3 regions of the Rhodosalinus sp. FB01 genome follow, and region 3 is predicted to be linked to each of the others. Evidence: riboswitches for the same ligand, from Rfam matches in the RefSeq annotation. Region 3 holds a riboswitch; each other region holds the start of a gene.
What was found. A riboswitch is a leader RNA that binds a small molecule or an ion and turns the genes downstream of it on or off. The one in region 3 is predicted to bind cobalamin.

Region 1 (5,039 bases), on a different contig from region 3:
GCAGGACGGCCCCTGCGCCGGTACCCTGCTCCACGCGCGTGATCCTGTCATTGAGTTCCTGGCTGATCATCCGGGCCTCCTTGCCAAGCGTGAATTGGCATTTGCGCGAAAATCGCACTGGCGATACATTATCGGAATGTTGAGTCAGCCGCGCGGGACTGTCAAGCGCGCGAAGGAGGGTCGCGGCGATGGCCGGAACCACAGAGATCTCCACCTCGGACACGTCGCTCACCTTCGCCAAGGGGCTGTGTGTGCTGAAATGCTTTGACGCCGACGCGCAGCAGCTCACCATCCCCGAGATCGCCCGGCGATGCGGCATCGACCGCGCGGTGGCGCGCCGGCTCGTGCTCACGCTGGTGCGGCTGGGCTATGTCCGGCAGACCGGGCGCAGCTATTCCCTGTCGCCGCGCATTCTCGTCCTGGCGGGCGGGTTCCTGCAGGGGCGCCGCTTCGGCCTTGCGATCCAGCCGGTGCTCGAGGGATTCGCCGCGCAGTGCGGGCAGCCGCTGTCCATGGCGATGCGCGACGGGGAAGACGCGATCTTCCTCGCCCACACGGGCGGCGACGGGCTGGCGCCGCGGCTGGGCTTCACCGTGGGCAGCCGGCTGCCGCTTCTCGCCACCGCGATGGGCCGCGCCCTCGTCGTGCAGGAACCGCCCGAGCGCCGCGCGCAGCTGGTGGCCGAGGCACCGGTCGCGGCTTGGACCGAGAAGACCATCACCGACCGCGCCGCCGTGATGCGCCTCATCGAGGGGGCCGCGCCCAGCGGGATCATGCACTGCGACGGCGAGTTCGAGCCAGGCGTCACCGCCACGGCGATCGGGTTTCGCTGCTCGGGCGGGGAAATCGCCGCGGTCGGCCACTCCGCGGAAGGGTCCTTTTACGAGATGCCGGGATTCCGGCCGCGGATCGAGGCCACGCTGCAGCGTTGCGCCTCGGCGCTGCGGGGGCTTCTCTAGCCGTCCTGCAGGCGCGGCATGTAGGTCGGCTGCAACGCGCCGAGCGCCTCGCGCACCTCGGGGGACGGATCGCCATAGACCGTCATGCGCAACGGACGCACCAGCGCAAACAGCGGGCGCGCGAAACGCCGCGTGAACCCCTGCAGATGCTCGACCACGGCGGTATCGTTCGAAAAGCCCATCAGCAGATGCAGCCGTTCGCCATCCTCCGAAAGATGGACATCGCATTGCAGCGTGCCCGCCTCCTCCTCCCGGGCCTGGTAGAGCAGGTCCTGCGCGATCGCGGCCAGATCGTCGTCCGGCGCGCCGCGCAGTTCGGTCTCGAGCACCCAGCGCAGATAAAGCGTCATTGCGCACCCCTCCCGCGCCGCGACGGTGCAGCTCGCTTCGGCATCATCCTCGTCATCATCAGGCCCCGAGTTTCCAGTCGGGGCGAGGCATAAGACAGAATCGCTGCCGCGCTAAGCCGAAAAGCGACAGCGCGGCGCCGTGGCCGCCGCCGGGTCGAACGCGCTTGACAACCGCGCCGGGCGGCGGGCACCTTCGCCCTGCTTCGGTTCCGGCGTTTCGGCGTCGGATGAAAAGGGAACGCAGTGAGGATCCGGCTTCGCGCCGGCCCGAATCTGCGGCTGCCCCCGCAACTGTGAGCGGAGAGCGAAGCCGGAACATGCCACTGCGGCGCCTAGGGGCGCGGCGGGAAGGCCCGGCCAAGCGACGACCCGCAAGCCAGGAGACCTGCCGAGGCGATCACCCTGTCCTGGCGCGGGGCGCGCCACGGGCAACGGACCCTTCCGTCGAGGTGACAATCGTTTCGTCGTCCGCGAGGGGCCGGTCATGCCGTCCGTCGCGGGCATTCACCGGCCGTCGGCCCCCGGGCCGCCATGAAGGGACAGATCCATGACCCGCCTTCCACTCTCCGCATCCGCCGCCGTCGCGGCGCTTCTTTCCGCCTCCCAGGCCCTGGCCCAGGAAAGCTTCGATCTTGGGGAGATCGTCGTTTCCGGCGCGCTCGTCCCGCAAGAGGTCAACCGCACCGGCGCCATCGTCGACGTCCTCGACGAAGAGGCGCTCGACGAGGCGCCGCTGACGCTCGAGCGCACGCTCGATCGCATTCCCGGCGTGTCCTTTTCCTCCAACGGCGGCCTCGGCAGCGCCAGCACCGTGCGGATTCGCGGCCTCGGCAGCGCCTATGTCGGCGTGCGCATCGACGGCATCGACGTGAGCGACCCGTCGGCGGTTCAGCTCGGCTTCGACTTCGGCGGCCTGACCAGCGCGGGCCTGCAACGCGTCGAGGTGGTGAGGGGCTCGCAATCGGCGCTTTACGGCTCCGAGGCGATCGCGGGCGTGGTGGACGTGACCACCTTCCGCGCGAGCGAGCCCGGCACCTTCGTCAAGGGCTTCGCCGAGGGCGGCAGTTTCGGCACGGCGCGGGGCTCGGTCGGGGTGGCCACCCGCGGCGAGCGCGGCGCGCTCGCCTTCAACCTCGCGCGCACCGAGACCGACGGCATCTCGGCCCGCGCGGGCGATTCGGAGGACGACGGCTACGAGGAGACGTTCCTGTCGCTCTCGGGCGATTACGAGGTGGGCGAGGGTGTCGTGCTCGGGTTCTCCGCCTTCCACCGTGACGCCGAGGCGGAAATCGACCGCTCGACCACCGACAACAGCGGCACCAATTTCCTGGAGCAGACCGGCGCGCGCGTCTTCGCGGAAATCGCGGCCTTCGGCGTGGATCACACCTTCAGCTATTCGACCTTCCGCGCGGAACGCCGCGACCCGGGCGGCGTGATCAAAGCGTTCGACGGCGACCGCGACCAGCTTTCCTATCTCGGCACGACCGAGCTGTCGGGCGGGACCACGCTCAGCTTCGGGCTCGACCGCACCGAGGAGGAGTACGAGACCGATTTCGACGCGGGCTCTTCGGTGACGACCTCGGCGCTGGCCGAGGCGATCTTCCGTCCGCGGGACGACCTCGATGTCGCGGTTTCGCTGCGCTACGACGACAACGACGATTTCGGCGGCAATACCTCCGGGCGCGTCGCGCTCGCCTGGCGCGCGCGGCCGGACACGACGGTCCGCGCCGTGGTCGGCACCGGATTTCGCGCGCCGTCGCTCTTCGAGCGGTTCAGCGCCGCGGGGGATCCGACCCTGAAGGTCGAGAAAAGCCGCAGCGTGGAGCTTGGCGTCGAGCGGCGCTTCGGCGAGGAGCGCTTCGTGCAGGCGACGGCCTTCTACGCCGAGATCGACGACCTGATCGGCTTCGACGGCGCCGCCACGGCCTGCGGCAGCGGCTTCGGATGCTACAACCAGGTTCCCGGCACCACGGTCAGCAAAGGGCTGGAGATCGAGGGGCGCTACGCCTACACCGACCGCGTGGCCGTCTTCGGCGCCTATACCCTGACGGACGCGGAAACCGACGGCACGCGGCTCGCGCTCGTGCCGCGCCACGACCTCACCCTCGGGGTGGACGTCGATTTCACCGACCGCCTTCGCGGCACCTTCGACGTGCAGCGCGTGGCCGACGTGGAGCCCAGCGCCTTCGCGCCGCCGAACAACGACGTGGGCGACTACACGCTGGCCAACCTGGGCTTTTCCTACGCGGTGACCGACACGGCGGAGGCCTATCTGCGCGTCGAGAACCTCTTCGACGAGGATTACGAGACGGTGGGCGGCTACAACATGCCGGGCCGGGGGATCTATGTCGGGCTGCGCGCGTCGTTCTGATCGGCGGCTCCGGCGCGCCGCGGCGGCGCTCGGGCTCTGGCTCGGGCTGTCCGTCGCGGCGGCGGGCCCGGGCGGCGCGGACGAGGCGCCGCCCGCCCGCGTCGTCTCGATCAACCTCTGCACCGACCAGCTCGCCATGATGCTCGCGGCGCCGGGGCAGCTCCACTCGGTGACGAACCTCGCCACCGATCCGCGCGTCTCCGCCATGGCCGAAGAGGCGGCCGCCTTCCCTTCGAACCGCGGCGCCGCGGAGGACATCTACCTCATGCGGCCCGACCTCGTGCTCGCCGGGCGCTACACGGCCCAGCCCACGGTCGCCATGCTTCGCCGCCTCGGGATTCCGGTCGTCGTGTTCGATCCCGCGCTCTCTCTCGACGACGTGCGGACCCGGATGGTCGAGATGGGCGCGGCGCTGGGACAGGAAGAGGCCGCCGCGCGCGCGGTCGCGATCTTCGACGCGCGCCGCGCCGCGCTGCGCGAGTCCGTTTCGCGCCGGCCAAGCGCGGCGCTCTACTACGCCAACGGCTACACGGCGGGCGACCGCTCGCTGGCCGGCGAGATCCTCGCCGCCGCCGGCTTCGAAAACGTGGCCGAGGCGGCCGGCCTCTCGGCGGGCGGGCGGATGCCGCTCGAGGTGCTGGCGCTGGCCGCGCCTGAGGCCGTCGTGACCGCCCGGCCCTATCCCGGCGCCTCGCGCGCCGAGGATATCCTCGACCATCCGGGGGTGCGCGCCCTGCGCGAGGGCCGTGCCGCGGGCGCCTTCGCCGACCGCGACTGGATCTGCGGCACGCCGCATGTGCTGGCGGCCATCGAGTCGCTGGCCGAGCTGCGCCGCACCCTGCCGCCGGGGGGGGCGGAGTGACGCGCCTCGCGCTTCTTCTCGGTGCGCTCGTCACGGCCCTCTTTCTGGGCTCGCTCACCATCGGGCCGGCGGGCGTGGGCGCGGGCGAAAGCCTTCGCGCCCTCGTCGCGGGCGATGCCGGCCCGCTCACCCTCGTGATGCGCGAGATCCGCCTGCCCCGCGCGCTCCTCGCCGCCATCGTGGGGGCGCGCCTCGGCCTCGCGGGCGCGGCCATGCAGGGCTACCTGCGCAACCCGCTGGCAGAGCCGGGGCTCATCGGCGTCTCGGGCGCCGCGGCGCTCGGCGCGGTGATCGCGCTTCAGACGGGCCTCGCGGCGAGCTGGGCGCTCGGCCTGCCCGCCACCGCGCTCGCCGGGGCGCTCGCCGCCGTGCTTCTCGTCGTCGCGCTCGCGGGCCCGCGCGGCACCTCGCTCACGCTCATCCTCGCCGGCATCGCGATCTCGGCGCTCGCCGCCGCGCTCACCTCGCTGGTGCTCAACCTCTCGCCCAACCCCTTC
Region 2 (5,039 bases), on a different contig from region 3:
CCGGCATGCCGATCCGGGCGGGATCGGGGACGCCCGCGGGCGCATCGGTGCGGCGCGCCCCCCGAAGCCGGGCCGAACGCGCGCGGGGGTTGCGGGCAAGCTCCTCCGCGTCGGGCCGACCGCCTTGCGCGTGAGGATCTCGAAGCGCGCACGCTCGGGGGTGCCCGCCGGCGCGAAGCGATTGGCCGCGCCGGTGGAGCCCGCCCGCGCCTGGAAAAAGCGCTTCACCATCCGGTCCTCGATGGAATGGAAGGTCACCACGGCGAGCGCGCCGCCGGGCGCAAGCGCGCGCTCGGCGGCGACGAGACCTTGGAACAGCTCCCCGAACTCGTCGTTCACGGCGATCCTGAGCGCCTGGAAACTGCGGGTGGCGGGGTGCGCCTGCCCCGGCTTCGCCCGCGGAAGGCAGGCCTCGACGACGCGGGCGAGATCGAGCGTCGTCTCGATCGGCGCCTCGGCGCGCGCGCGCAGGATGGCGCGGGCGATGCGCCGGCTCGCGCGCTCCTAGCCGTAGAGAAAGAGGATGTCGGCCAGCTCCCTCTCGGAGGCGGCGTTGACGATATCGGCCGCCGTCGGGCCCTCCCGCCCCATGCGCATGTCGAGCGGCCCCTCCTTCTGGAAGGAAAAGCCGCGCTCGGCGCGGTCGAGCTGCATGGAGGAGACGCCGAGATCCAGCACCACCCCGGCGAGGTCGCTGCCGTAATCATCGAGCCTCGAGAAGACGTCCTCGACCATCTCCAGACGGTCGCCATACCCGCCGGCCCATCCCGCCGCGAGTTCGAAGGCGAGCGGATCGCGATCCATCGCGATGACCTTGTTCGCGCCCGCTTCCAGCAGCGCGCGGGCATAGCCGCCCGCACCGAAGGTGCCGTCGAGCCAGACGCCGCGCACCGGCGCCACGAGATCGAGAAGCGGGCCGAGCAGGACCGGAACATGGGGCGGCGCGGAGCTCGGGGCGGACGCGGCCGGGCAGGTCATGGCCTACGCCCCCGCCGGGCCGCCGGGCTGCGGATCGTCCAGCAGCATCAGCGGGTCGAAATCCTCGGGCAGCTCGTCGAGCCAGGCTTCGGTCCGCGCCAGCTCTTCGGCGTCGTAGGTCTCGGGCTTCCAGATCTGGAACGTGTCGCCGGCGGCGATGAAGAACGCCTCGCCCTCGAGCCCGATCTTCTGGCGCAGCTTCGCCGGCAGCACGAGGCGGCCGGTCTCGTCCACGTTGGTGGGATAGCTCTGGCCGTGGAAGAGGCGTTGCAGCATCTTGCGCTGCATCGAGCCGCGCGGCATCGCGTCGATCTTCTCGTCGACCTCGGCGATCGCCTCCATGGTGTAGCATTCGAGGTAATTGCGGCGGTGGTCGCCGTAGACGATCACCAGTTCGGGGTTGAGCCCATCGGTCCAGTTCGGGTCGGCGGCCTCGAGCACGCGGCGGAACGAGGCCGGGATCGACACCCGGCCCTTCGCGTCCACCTTGTTGCGGCTCTCGCCTCTGAACCTGCGGCCCACTGTCCCTACCGCCCTTTCAACCTTCGCCCCCGAAGGCCCGGCGCCTTACGAAAACGGCGGATCGAGCTGCTGCCAAAGCCCGATCCGCCGCCCTCGTCCCGTCGCCGGGGTGTCCGGCTGCGCGCGCCACCTGGGGGGATGTCTGCTCGCCCGCGCACCGGATCTCTCTTTCACGATGAAAGCGGGGTGCCTGTATGAAACCTGACTTTTTATGGGAGCCTTGTTCGGGGTTCTTTTCCGCCCCTTCGTCCCGTCCCTCATCGTGAGAAAAGGGATGCCATGGGAATTCATGGAAATCAACAAGTTTTTGTGGGACGACAGGCAACCACAGACGCGTCACCGCCTTGCATGAGCGGCTTTTGCCATGCTCCCGCGGGACTGAAATACAATATATATGACCATCCCTGAAAATTGCTCCATATATGGTGCGAATTTCCGGACTCCCTTTTCGGCCCATGATTTCCCAGCCGTATCCAGAAAACTGTCGCGTCGCCGAAGATCCGTCGCCCGGCCCGGGCGAATCGCTCGCCGGGCGCGAGTCGGGCGTTCCGGCATTCCGCCGGATGCCATCGACGGGAAATGAGCGGGCGTCGCCGTGCACGGGCCGCCCATCTTCCAGGCAAGCCCGGGCGCAACGTGGGCAGGCGAGCCCAAGCGTTCAAGAAGCGCACAAGGAACGGGCAGCGGTGCCCGGAAAAGGTCAGTATGTCATATGCATTTGCCGCATAGCAGCATTGAGCCGCCGGCTATTGTGCAAGCGCAGCATAAACGTATCTTTGGAAGGAACGCGGCGCAGGTTGACGCCAACACGCAAGGCAGGCGCCCGCAGACATACGGATCAGGAAACCCTCTCCTCCTCCCTGGGTTTTCTGAAAACTGGCGGCGGCATCTCTCCTCCTCCCCGATGCCGCCGCACCTTATACGACGCAGCCCGTCGCCCTCGGGTGCGGGATGCGGACACAGGATCGAAGCGCCCCCTCTCCTCCTCCCTGGGGCCTTCGAGATCGAAACGGCGGCGCCTTCCTCCTCCTCCCGGGCGTCGCCGTTTCTCTTTCCCAAGCTTCGAAAAACGGGATGTCCCGTGATTTCCCGTCGCGGCGCGGCGCCGGCGCGTCAGTGCAGCGCGCGACGGCGTCCGCGCGCCCCGCCCCGGCGAGTCGCGCCCACGACGCTCGGCCGCGTCGCCTGTTCCAGAAACTCCAGGAAGGCCGCCGCGGCGGCGCTGGGCGCCTCGGGCGGGTCGAGCCCGTCGAGCGCCCGGCTCGCCGCCTGCTGCGGGCTGGTGTCCGCCGAGAGGGCAAAAACCCATTCGAGGAACCCGAGCCGCGCGGCCTGCTCGGCCGCGTCGCCCTCTCGCGCGAGCCTTTGCAGCCCGTCCATGATCGCCAGCGCCGTCATTTGCGCCCTGCCCGCCGGCCTGCGCGGCCCGTCCGGTCACCCATCTCTCATCTCCCGGGCCGCGCCCCGCGGCCATTGGAGCGGATGACTGAAAGAGCGGGACAGCACCGCGGCGGCGCCGCGCGACGTCCCCGCCCACACCGCCACCCGCGGTTCGACGTCATGCCAGGGCTGGTTTCCGGGCTCGGGGCGGGTGGGGCCAATGGCCCCGCGCCAGGCGCCTTCCCGGGAGCGGTCCCAGTGGCATTGCCTGTCGCATCCCGCCCTCACCGTTGCGGGGGCAGCGCCGGGGTCTCACCGGCTTCCCAATTCTCCGCGACGCACGCGCCGCGGCACCCTGACAAGACCGAGCGTAGCCGATTCCCCGTCAGACGAAAGCGATTTTCAAGCCCGGGCGGGCGCGGTTCCGCCGGTGGTTCGGCTTGCCTCAGAACGGGACGTCGTCGGCGCCGGTGACGTAGCGGGCGACCACTTTCTTGTCGCCCGCCTTCTCGAAGGCGACCTCGAGCTTGTCGCCCTCGATGCCCTTGATCGTGCCGTAGCCGAACTTCTGGTGGAAAACGCGATCACCCACGCTGTGGGCGCTGACCGCTTCGAGGTCGATCACCTGCCCGCGCGTCTCGCGCGGCTGGCTGACCGGGCGCGCGCCGGCGCGCTCCTGCATCCGGCGCCAGCCGGGAGAGTTGTAGGCGTTGGCCTCGGCCGCGCGACGCTCGATGCCCGCCGTGGCCGCGGCACCGTAGCCGCCCCCGTAAAGCCCCGGCGGCGTCAGAACCTCGACATGCTCCTCCGGCAGCTCGTCGATGAAGCGCGAGGGCATCTGCGACTGCCACTGGCCGAAGACGCGCCGGTTGCCGGCGAAGGAAATCGTGCAGAGCTCGCCCGCGCGGGTGATGCCGACATAGGCGAGGCGGCGCTCTTCCTCGAGGCCCTTGAGGCCCTGCTCGTCCATGGACCGCTGCGAGGGGAAAAGCCCGTCCTCCCAGCCCGGCAGGAAGACGGCCGGGAACTCCAGCCCCTTGGCGGCATGCAGCGTCATCACCGAGACCTTCTCGCCCTCGGCGCCCGCCTCGTTGTCCATGATGAGGCTCACATGCTCCAGGAAGCCGGTGAGGTTCTCGAACTCCTCGAGCGCCTTGACGAGTTCCTTGAGGTTGTCGAGCCGCCCCGGCGCCTCGGGCGTCTTGTCGTTCTGCCACATGCCCGTGTAGCCCGACTCGTCGAGAACGATCTCCGCCAGTTCGACATGGCTGAGGCCGGGATCGCCCGCCATCCGGCCCCACCTGTCGAGCCCGTCGAGAAGCTTCGCAAGCTCCGCCGCGCCCTTGCCCGAGAGCCCCTTCTCGGCCAGCAGCGCCCGCGCGCCCTCCAGAAGGCTCACGCCCCGGGCCCGCGCCGCGGCGCGGATCTTCTGCTGGGCCTTGTCGCCGAGCCCGCGCTTGGGCGTGTTCACGATCCGCTCGAAGGCCAGATCGTCCGCGGGCGAGACGACGAGCCGGAAATAGGCCATCGCGTCGCGGATCTCCATCCGCTCGTAGAAGCGCGGCCCGCCGATCACGCGGTAAGGCAGGCCGATCGTGAGGAACCGGTCCTCGAAGGCGCGCATCTGGTGGGAGGCGCGCACGAGGATCGCGATCTCGTCGAGCGAGAAGGGCCGCATCCCCCGCGTGCCGCCCTGCATCGCCTCGATCTCCTCGCCGATCCAGCGCGCCTCCTCCTCGCCGTCCCAGTGCCCGATGAGGCGGACCTTCTCGCCCGCCTCGGCCTCGGTCCAGAGCGTCTTGCCGAGCCGCCCCTCGTTGGCGGCGATCACGCCCGACGCGGCGGCGAGAATATGCGGGGTCGAGCGGTAGTTCTGCTCCAGCCGGACGACCTTCGCGCCGGGGAAATCCGTCTCGAAGCGCAGGATGTTGCCCACCTCCGCACCGCGCCAGCCATAGATCGACTGGTCGTCGTCACCCACGCAGCAGATGTTGTGGTGACCGCCGGCCAGTAGTCGCAGCCAGAGATACTGCGCGACGTTGGTGTCCTGGTACTCGTCCACGAGGATGTAGCGGAACCAGCGGCGGTATCGCTCGAGCACGTCGTCATGGGTCTGGAAGATGGTGACGACATGGAGCAGCAGGTCGCCGAAATCGACC
Region 3 (5,039 bases):
GGCCGGCGGCTGCGGATCGTCGCGGACGACTACGCCGATCCCGAGAAGGGCACCGGCGCGGTGAAGATGACGCCCGCGCATGATTTCAACGACTGGGCGGTGGGCCAGCGGACGGGGCTGCGCGCGATCAACGTGATGACGCCGCGCGCGGGCATGTGGCTGCGCGACAACCCGGACTTCGCCGAGGGCTGCGACCCGGACGGGCTCGCGCGCGTGATCGAGGCGCTCGACGGGCTCGACCGCTACGAGGCGCGCGACTGGATCGTGCGCACCGCCGAGGAGGAGGGCTGGCTCGACGGCATCGACGCCGACCGCCACATGGTCCCCCACGGCGACCGCTCCAAGGTGGCGATCGAGCCCTACCTCACCGACCAGTGGTTCGTGGACGCCGAAAAGATCGTGGGCCCCGCGATCGACGCGGTGCGCGACGGGCGCACCACGATCCTGCCCGAGGCCGACCGCAAGGTCTATTTCCACTGGCTGGAGAACATCGAGCCCTGGTGCATCTCGCGCCAGCTCTGGTGGGGCCACCAGATCCCGGTCTGGTACGGGCCGGACCGCGACGACCCGGCCGGCGGCCCGCGCGAATTCTGCGCCGCCACCGAGGCCGAGGCGTTCGACCTCGCGCGGGAATATTACGGGCCCGGGCCCGAGATCCGCTTCGGCGGCGAGGGCGCGGAATCGGGCGGCCTGCGCGAGGCCGAGGGCGACGGCGTGGCGCGCTTCGCCGAGGTCACGCTGGCGCGCGAGACCGACGTGCTCGACACCTGGTTCTCCTCGGGGCTCTGGCCCATCGGCACGCTGGGCTGGCCCGAGGACACGCCGGAGCTTCGCCGCTATTTCCCGACAGACGTGCTCATCACTGGCTTCGACATCATCTTCTTCTGGGTCGCCAGGATGATGATGATGCAATACGCCGTGGTGGGGGAACGCCCCTTCGACACCGTCTACGTCCACGCCCTCGTCCGCGACGAGAAGGGCAAGAAGATGTCGAAGTCGCTCGGCAACGTGCTCGACCCGCTGGAACTCATCGAGGAGTACGGCGCCGACGCGGTGCGCTTCACGCTCACCGCCATGGCGGCGATGGGCCGGGACCTGCGCCTCTCGAAGGAGCGGATCGCGGGCTACCGGAACTTCGGCACCAAGCTCTGGAACGCCGCGCGCTTCGCCGAGATGAACGGCGCGGTGGGCGGCGGCGCCGAGGTGCCCGCGGCCACCGCCGCCGTCAACCGCTGGATCCTCGGAGAGACCGGCCGCGTGCGCGAGAAGGTGGACGCCGCGCTCGACGCCTTCCGCTTCAACGAGGCGGCGGACGCGCTCTACGGCTTCGTCTGGGGCAAGGTCTGCGACTGGTACGTGGAATTCTCCAAGCCGCTCCTGCAGGGCGAGGACGAGGAGCTTCGGGCCGAGACGCAGGCGGTGATGGCCTGGGTGATCGACCAGTGCCTCATCCTTCTGCAACCGATCATGCCCTTCCTCACCGAGGAGCTCTGGGGCACGCTGGGCGAGCGGGCGAAGATGCTCGTCCACGCCGACTGGCCCGGCTACACCGCCGCGGAGCTTGCGGACGAGGCCGCCGACCGGGAGATGGGCTGGGTCGTCTCCGTCATCGAGGAGGTGCGCAGCGCGCGGGCGCAGATGCACGTCCCCGCGGGGCTCTACGTGCCGATGCTCGCCACCGAGATCAGCGAGACCGGCCGCGCCGCCTGGGGCCGGAACGAGGCGCTCATCAAGCGGCTCGCCCGGATCGAGAGCCTCGAGGAGGTCGACGGCTTCCCGAAGGGCACGGTCACCGTGGCCGTGGAGGGCGCGAGCCTCGGCCTGCCGCTCGCCGGCGTCATCGACGTCGCCGAGGAGAAGGCGCGGCTCGAGAAGACGCTCGGCAAGCTCGAGAAGGAGATGGGCGGGCTTTCGGGGCGGCTTTCCAACCCGAAATTCGTCGAAAGCGCCCCCGAGGAGGTGGTGGACGAAACCCGCGCGACCCTCGCCCTGAAAGAGGACGAGGCGCAGCGCCTGCGCGCGGCGCTCGAACGTCTGGCCGAGATCGGCTGACGGATCAGGCCGCGCCCGGAAGATCCGGGGCGTAGCCCAGGGCATCGAAATCCGCCGCGAAGAGCCGCGCCACGATCCGGCGCGTCTCGTCGTCATAGTGGCGGGCGATGAGCTTCGACGCCCCGGTCGGGCGCGGCCCCACCCGCGCCGGGAACTCCGGCGCCACGCCGAAGATCCGCCCCATGATTTCCTCGGCGGCCTCGCCCAGCCTTTCCTGCCGGTAGATCCGGTCGAACCAGCCCGGCACCTCGCAAAGCAGCTCCGTCTGCGGCACCCAGTGCACGTCGTCCCGCAGCCCGACCGCGTCCAGATAGCGACAGAACTCGCCGAAGCTCGGTTCTTCCCGCTGAACCGGGGCGCCGCGCCACTTCTCGAAGGTGCGCGCCTGCTGTTTTCCCGCGGCGATCTTGTCCAGATACGCCGAAAGCGTGCGCGAATAGGGGTTCCGCACGATCGCGAACTTGAAGATCTCGTGCTCGACACGGGCGGCCTCGGCCGATGACAGTCGCCGCGGCGTCGGGAAATAGCTCTTCGGCCGTTCCGGCGCAGGCTCGCCCGCGGCGTCTGCCGAGGCCCTGGCGAGCATCCAGGTCATGAGCGAGTTCGCGGTCTTGGGGATCCGGTTGTAAAGAAACCCGTCCCGCAGCGAAACGGCGACCCGACTCTCGACCTCCGAAGGCAGAAGCGGTCCGCGATAGGTGTGCTGCCGGAAGAACGGGTAGAGACGCTGCGCTTGTCCCTGGAACGCCCTCGTCAGACGTATCTTCGCGCTGCGGCGCTCCAGCATAGGCGGATCTCCCCCACTCCCGGCACGGGTACAGCCCCGCAGGGCGGCGTGCAACTGAGTGGCACGCACGAGGTTCTGCTTTTCCGAAAGCGCGATTCGGCGTAAGGGTCGGGATGCTCCGGTCCGGGCGCTCGCGCGCCCGGTGAAAATGGGAACGCGGTGCGGCCGGGAGGCCAAACCCGCGACTGCCCCCGCAACTGTAAGCGGCGAGCGGAGCCGGAAGATGCCACTGCGGGCACGGCCCGCGGGAAGGCCCGGCCGAGCGACGACCCGCGAGTCAGGAGACCTGCCGGAGCGATCACCCTGTCCGGGCGCGGGGCGCGCCGGGGCGACGGAGCCTTCCGGCGTGGTGAAACCGATCACCGGTCCGGGCAGGCCGCCCCTTCCCGGACAAGACACGAAGCGCAGACCGGGCCCGGCCCGGCGGCGGGAGGAGAGGCGCATGGCGGGCGACGCGGCGTTCGGCGGGATCGGCGAGTTCCTCGCCCGTGGCGGCCCGGCGCTCTGGGTCATCGCGGCGCTTTCGGTCCTCACCCTGGCGCTCATTCTCTGGAAACTCTGGCGGCTGGCCCGGCTCGGCGCCTGGGGCGGGGCGCGGGCGCGCGCCGCCGTGGCGCTCTGGACCGAGGGCCGCGCGACGCAGGCCCGCGCCGAGGCCGCGCGCGGCAGCGGCGTGCGCGCCCGGCTCGCGGCCGCCGCCATGGGCGCGGCGGAGGATCCGGCCATGGCCGAGCCCGCCGCCCGCGAAGAGACGACGCGCATCGCGCGGGCCGAACTAGCCCGGCTCCGGGAAGGGCTGCGCGCGCTCGAACTCATCGCCACCATCGCACCGCTGATCGGGCTTCTGGGCACCGTCCTCGGCATGATCGACGCCTTCCAGGCGCTTCAGGCCAGCGGCGCGCGGGCCGACCCCTCGGTCCTCGCGGGCGGGATCTGGGAGGCGCTCCTGACGACCGCCGCCGGCATGGCGGTGGCGATCCCCGCCGCCGCCGCGCTCACCTGGTTCGAGAGCGTGGCCGAGGCGGTCCAGGGCGAGATGGAGGATCTTGCCACCCGCGTCTTCACGCACCTGCCCCCCCGCGCGGCGGAGGCGGCCTGATGTTCGATTTCGCCGCCGCCCGTCCGCGCCGCCGCCCGAGCCTGACGCCGATGATCGACGTGGTGTTCCTGCTTCTGGTCTTCTTCATGCTGGTGGCGCAGTTCGGGCGCGACGCGGCCCTGCCGCTTTCACCGGCCGGCGGGGGCGCGGACTGGAGCGGCCCGCCCCGGCTGGTGGAGATCTTCCCCGACCGCGTCACGCTCAACGGCCGCGCCGTGGACGAAACCGGCCTCGCCGCCGCCCTCGCCCCGCTGACCGAGACGCCGGCCGACCCGCTGGTCCTGCGCGCGATCGCGGGCGCGGACTTGCAGCGCCTCGCCGACGTGGCCGAGACGCTCCGCGCCGCGGGCCACGGCCGGCTCCTGCTGGTGGAGTAGACGCGATGGAGTTTTCCCGCCCCCCTGCGCGCACCCGTCCCGAGGCCATCGTGCCGATGATCAACGTCGTCTTCCTGCTGCTCATCTTCTTCCTGATGACGGCCGAGATCGCCCCGCCCGCCCCCTTCGACGTGACCCCGCCCCAAGCGGGCGCGGAGACGGGCGCCGAGGCCGGCGCGGTCCTGCACGTCTCGGCGGCCGGGCGGGTGGCCTTCGGCGGCGCGGAAGGCGCGGCGGCGTGGGAGGCGCTCGCCGCGCGCGACGCCGGGGCCGGCCCGCTCACCGTTCGTGCGGACGCGACGCTCCCGGCGGCGGAGTTCGCCGCGCTGCTGCGGCGTCTCGCAGAGACGGGCGCGGCAGAGATCGAACTGGCGGTACGGCCGCGATGAAGGGAGGGCTCGAATTCGCCGCCTTCACGGGCGTGGCGCTGGCGCTGCACGTGGGCGCCTTCGCGCAATGGTCGGGCGGCGCGGCGCCCGCCGCCGGCGCGGGCGGTGCGGCCACGGTCTCGCTCGAGGCGGGAGGCGCGGGTCTGACGGCCCTCGTCACGGCCTGGCGCGCCCCGCCCGCCGCCCAGACCGAGGCGGCGATGCCATCCCCGCCCGACCGTCCGGCGCCGCTTTCCGCCGCCCTGCGCCGGCCCGACACCGCGTCCGGGCCGGCGGCGGAGACGCTGCCCCGGACCGCCCCGCAGGCGGCCGCGCCGCCCGCGCCGGACGGCCCC

Region 1: it holds a riboswitch for cobalamin, as region 3 does, so the genes downstream of both, AB6A65_RS04310 (TonB-dependent receptor plug domain-containing protein) here and AB6A65_RS05165 (MotA/TolQ/ExbB proton channel family protein) in region 3, are expected to answer to the same signal.
Region 2: it holds a riboswitch for cobalamin, as region 3 does, so the genes downstream of both, AB6A65_RS02385 (hypothetical protein) here and AB6A65_RS05165 (MotA/TolQ/ExbB proton channel family protein) in region 3, are expected to answer to the same signal.

Annotation. Positions count from the first base shown of each region.
Region 1 covers NZ_JBGFSH010000002.1:324,374-329,412, forward strand. The annotation lists gene AB6A65_RS04295 (Rieske 2Fe-2S domain-containing protein) at 1-70, opposite strand, end outside; gene AB6A65_RS04300 (helix-turn-helix domain-containing protein) at 189-959, shown strand; gene AB6A65_RS04305 (hypothetical protein) at 956-1,309, opposite strand; cobalamin riboswitch at 1,497-1,717, shown strand; gene AB6A65_RS04310 (TonB-dependent receptor plug domain-containing protein) at 1,857-3,680, shown strand; gene AB6A65_RS04315 (ABC transporter substrate-binding protein) at 3,655-4,542, shown strand; gene AB6A65_RS04320 (FecCD family ABC transporter permease) at 4,539-5,039, shown strand, end outside.
Region 2 covers NZ_JBGFSH010000001.1:490,263-495,301, forward strand. The annotation lists partial or broken gene rsmH (16S rRNA (cytosine(1402)-N(4))-methyltransferase RsmH) at 1-978, opposite strand, end outside; gene mraZ (division/cell wall cluster transcriptional repressor MraZ) at 982-1,500, opposite strand; gene AB6A65_RS02385 (hypothetical protein) at 2,614-2,898, opposite strand; cobalamin riboswitch at 3,050-3,253, opposite strand; gene AB6A65_RS02390 (ATP-dependent helicase) at 3,326-5,039, opposite strand, start outside.
Region 3 covers NZ_JBGFSH010000003.1:53,534-58,572, forward strand. The annotation lists gene AB6A65_RS05155 (valine--tRNA ligase) at 1-2,052, shown strand, start outside; gene AB6A65_RS05160 (sulfotransferase family protein) at 2,057-2,839, opposite strand; cobalamin riboswitch at 2,942-3,148, shown strand; gene AB6A65_RS05165 (MotA/TolQ/ExbB proton channel family protein) at 3,282-3,938, shown strand; gene AB6A65_RS05170 (ExbD/TolR family protein) at 3,938-4,315, shown strand; gene AB6A65_RS05175 (ExbD/TolR family protein) at 4,321-4,704, shown strand; partial or broken gene AB6A65_RS05180 (hypothetical protein) at 4,701-5,039, shown strand, end outside.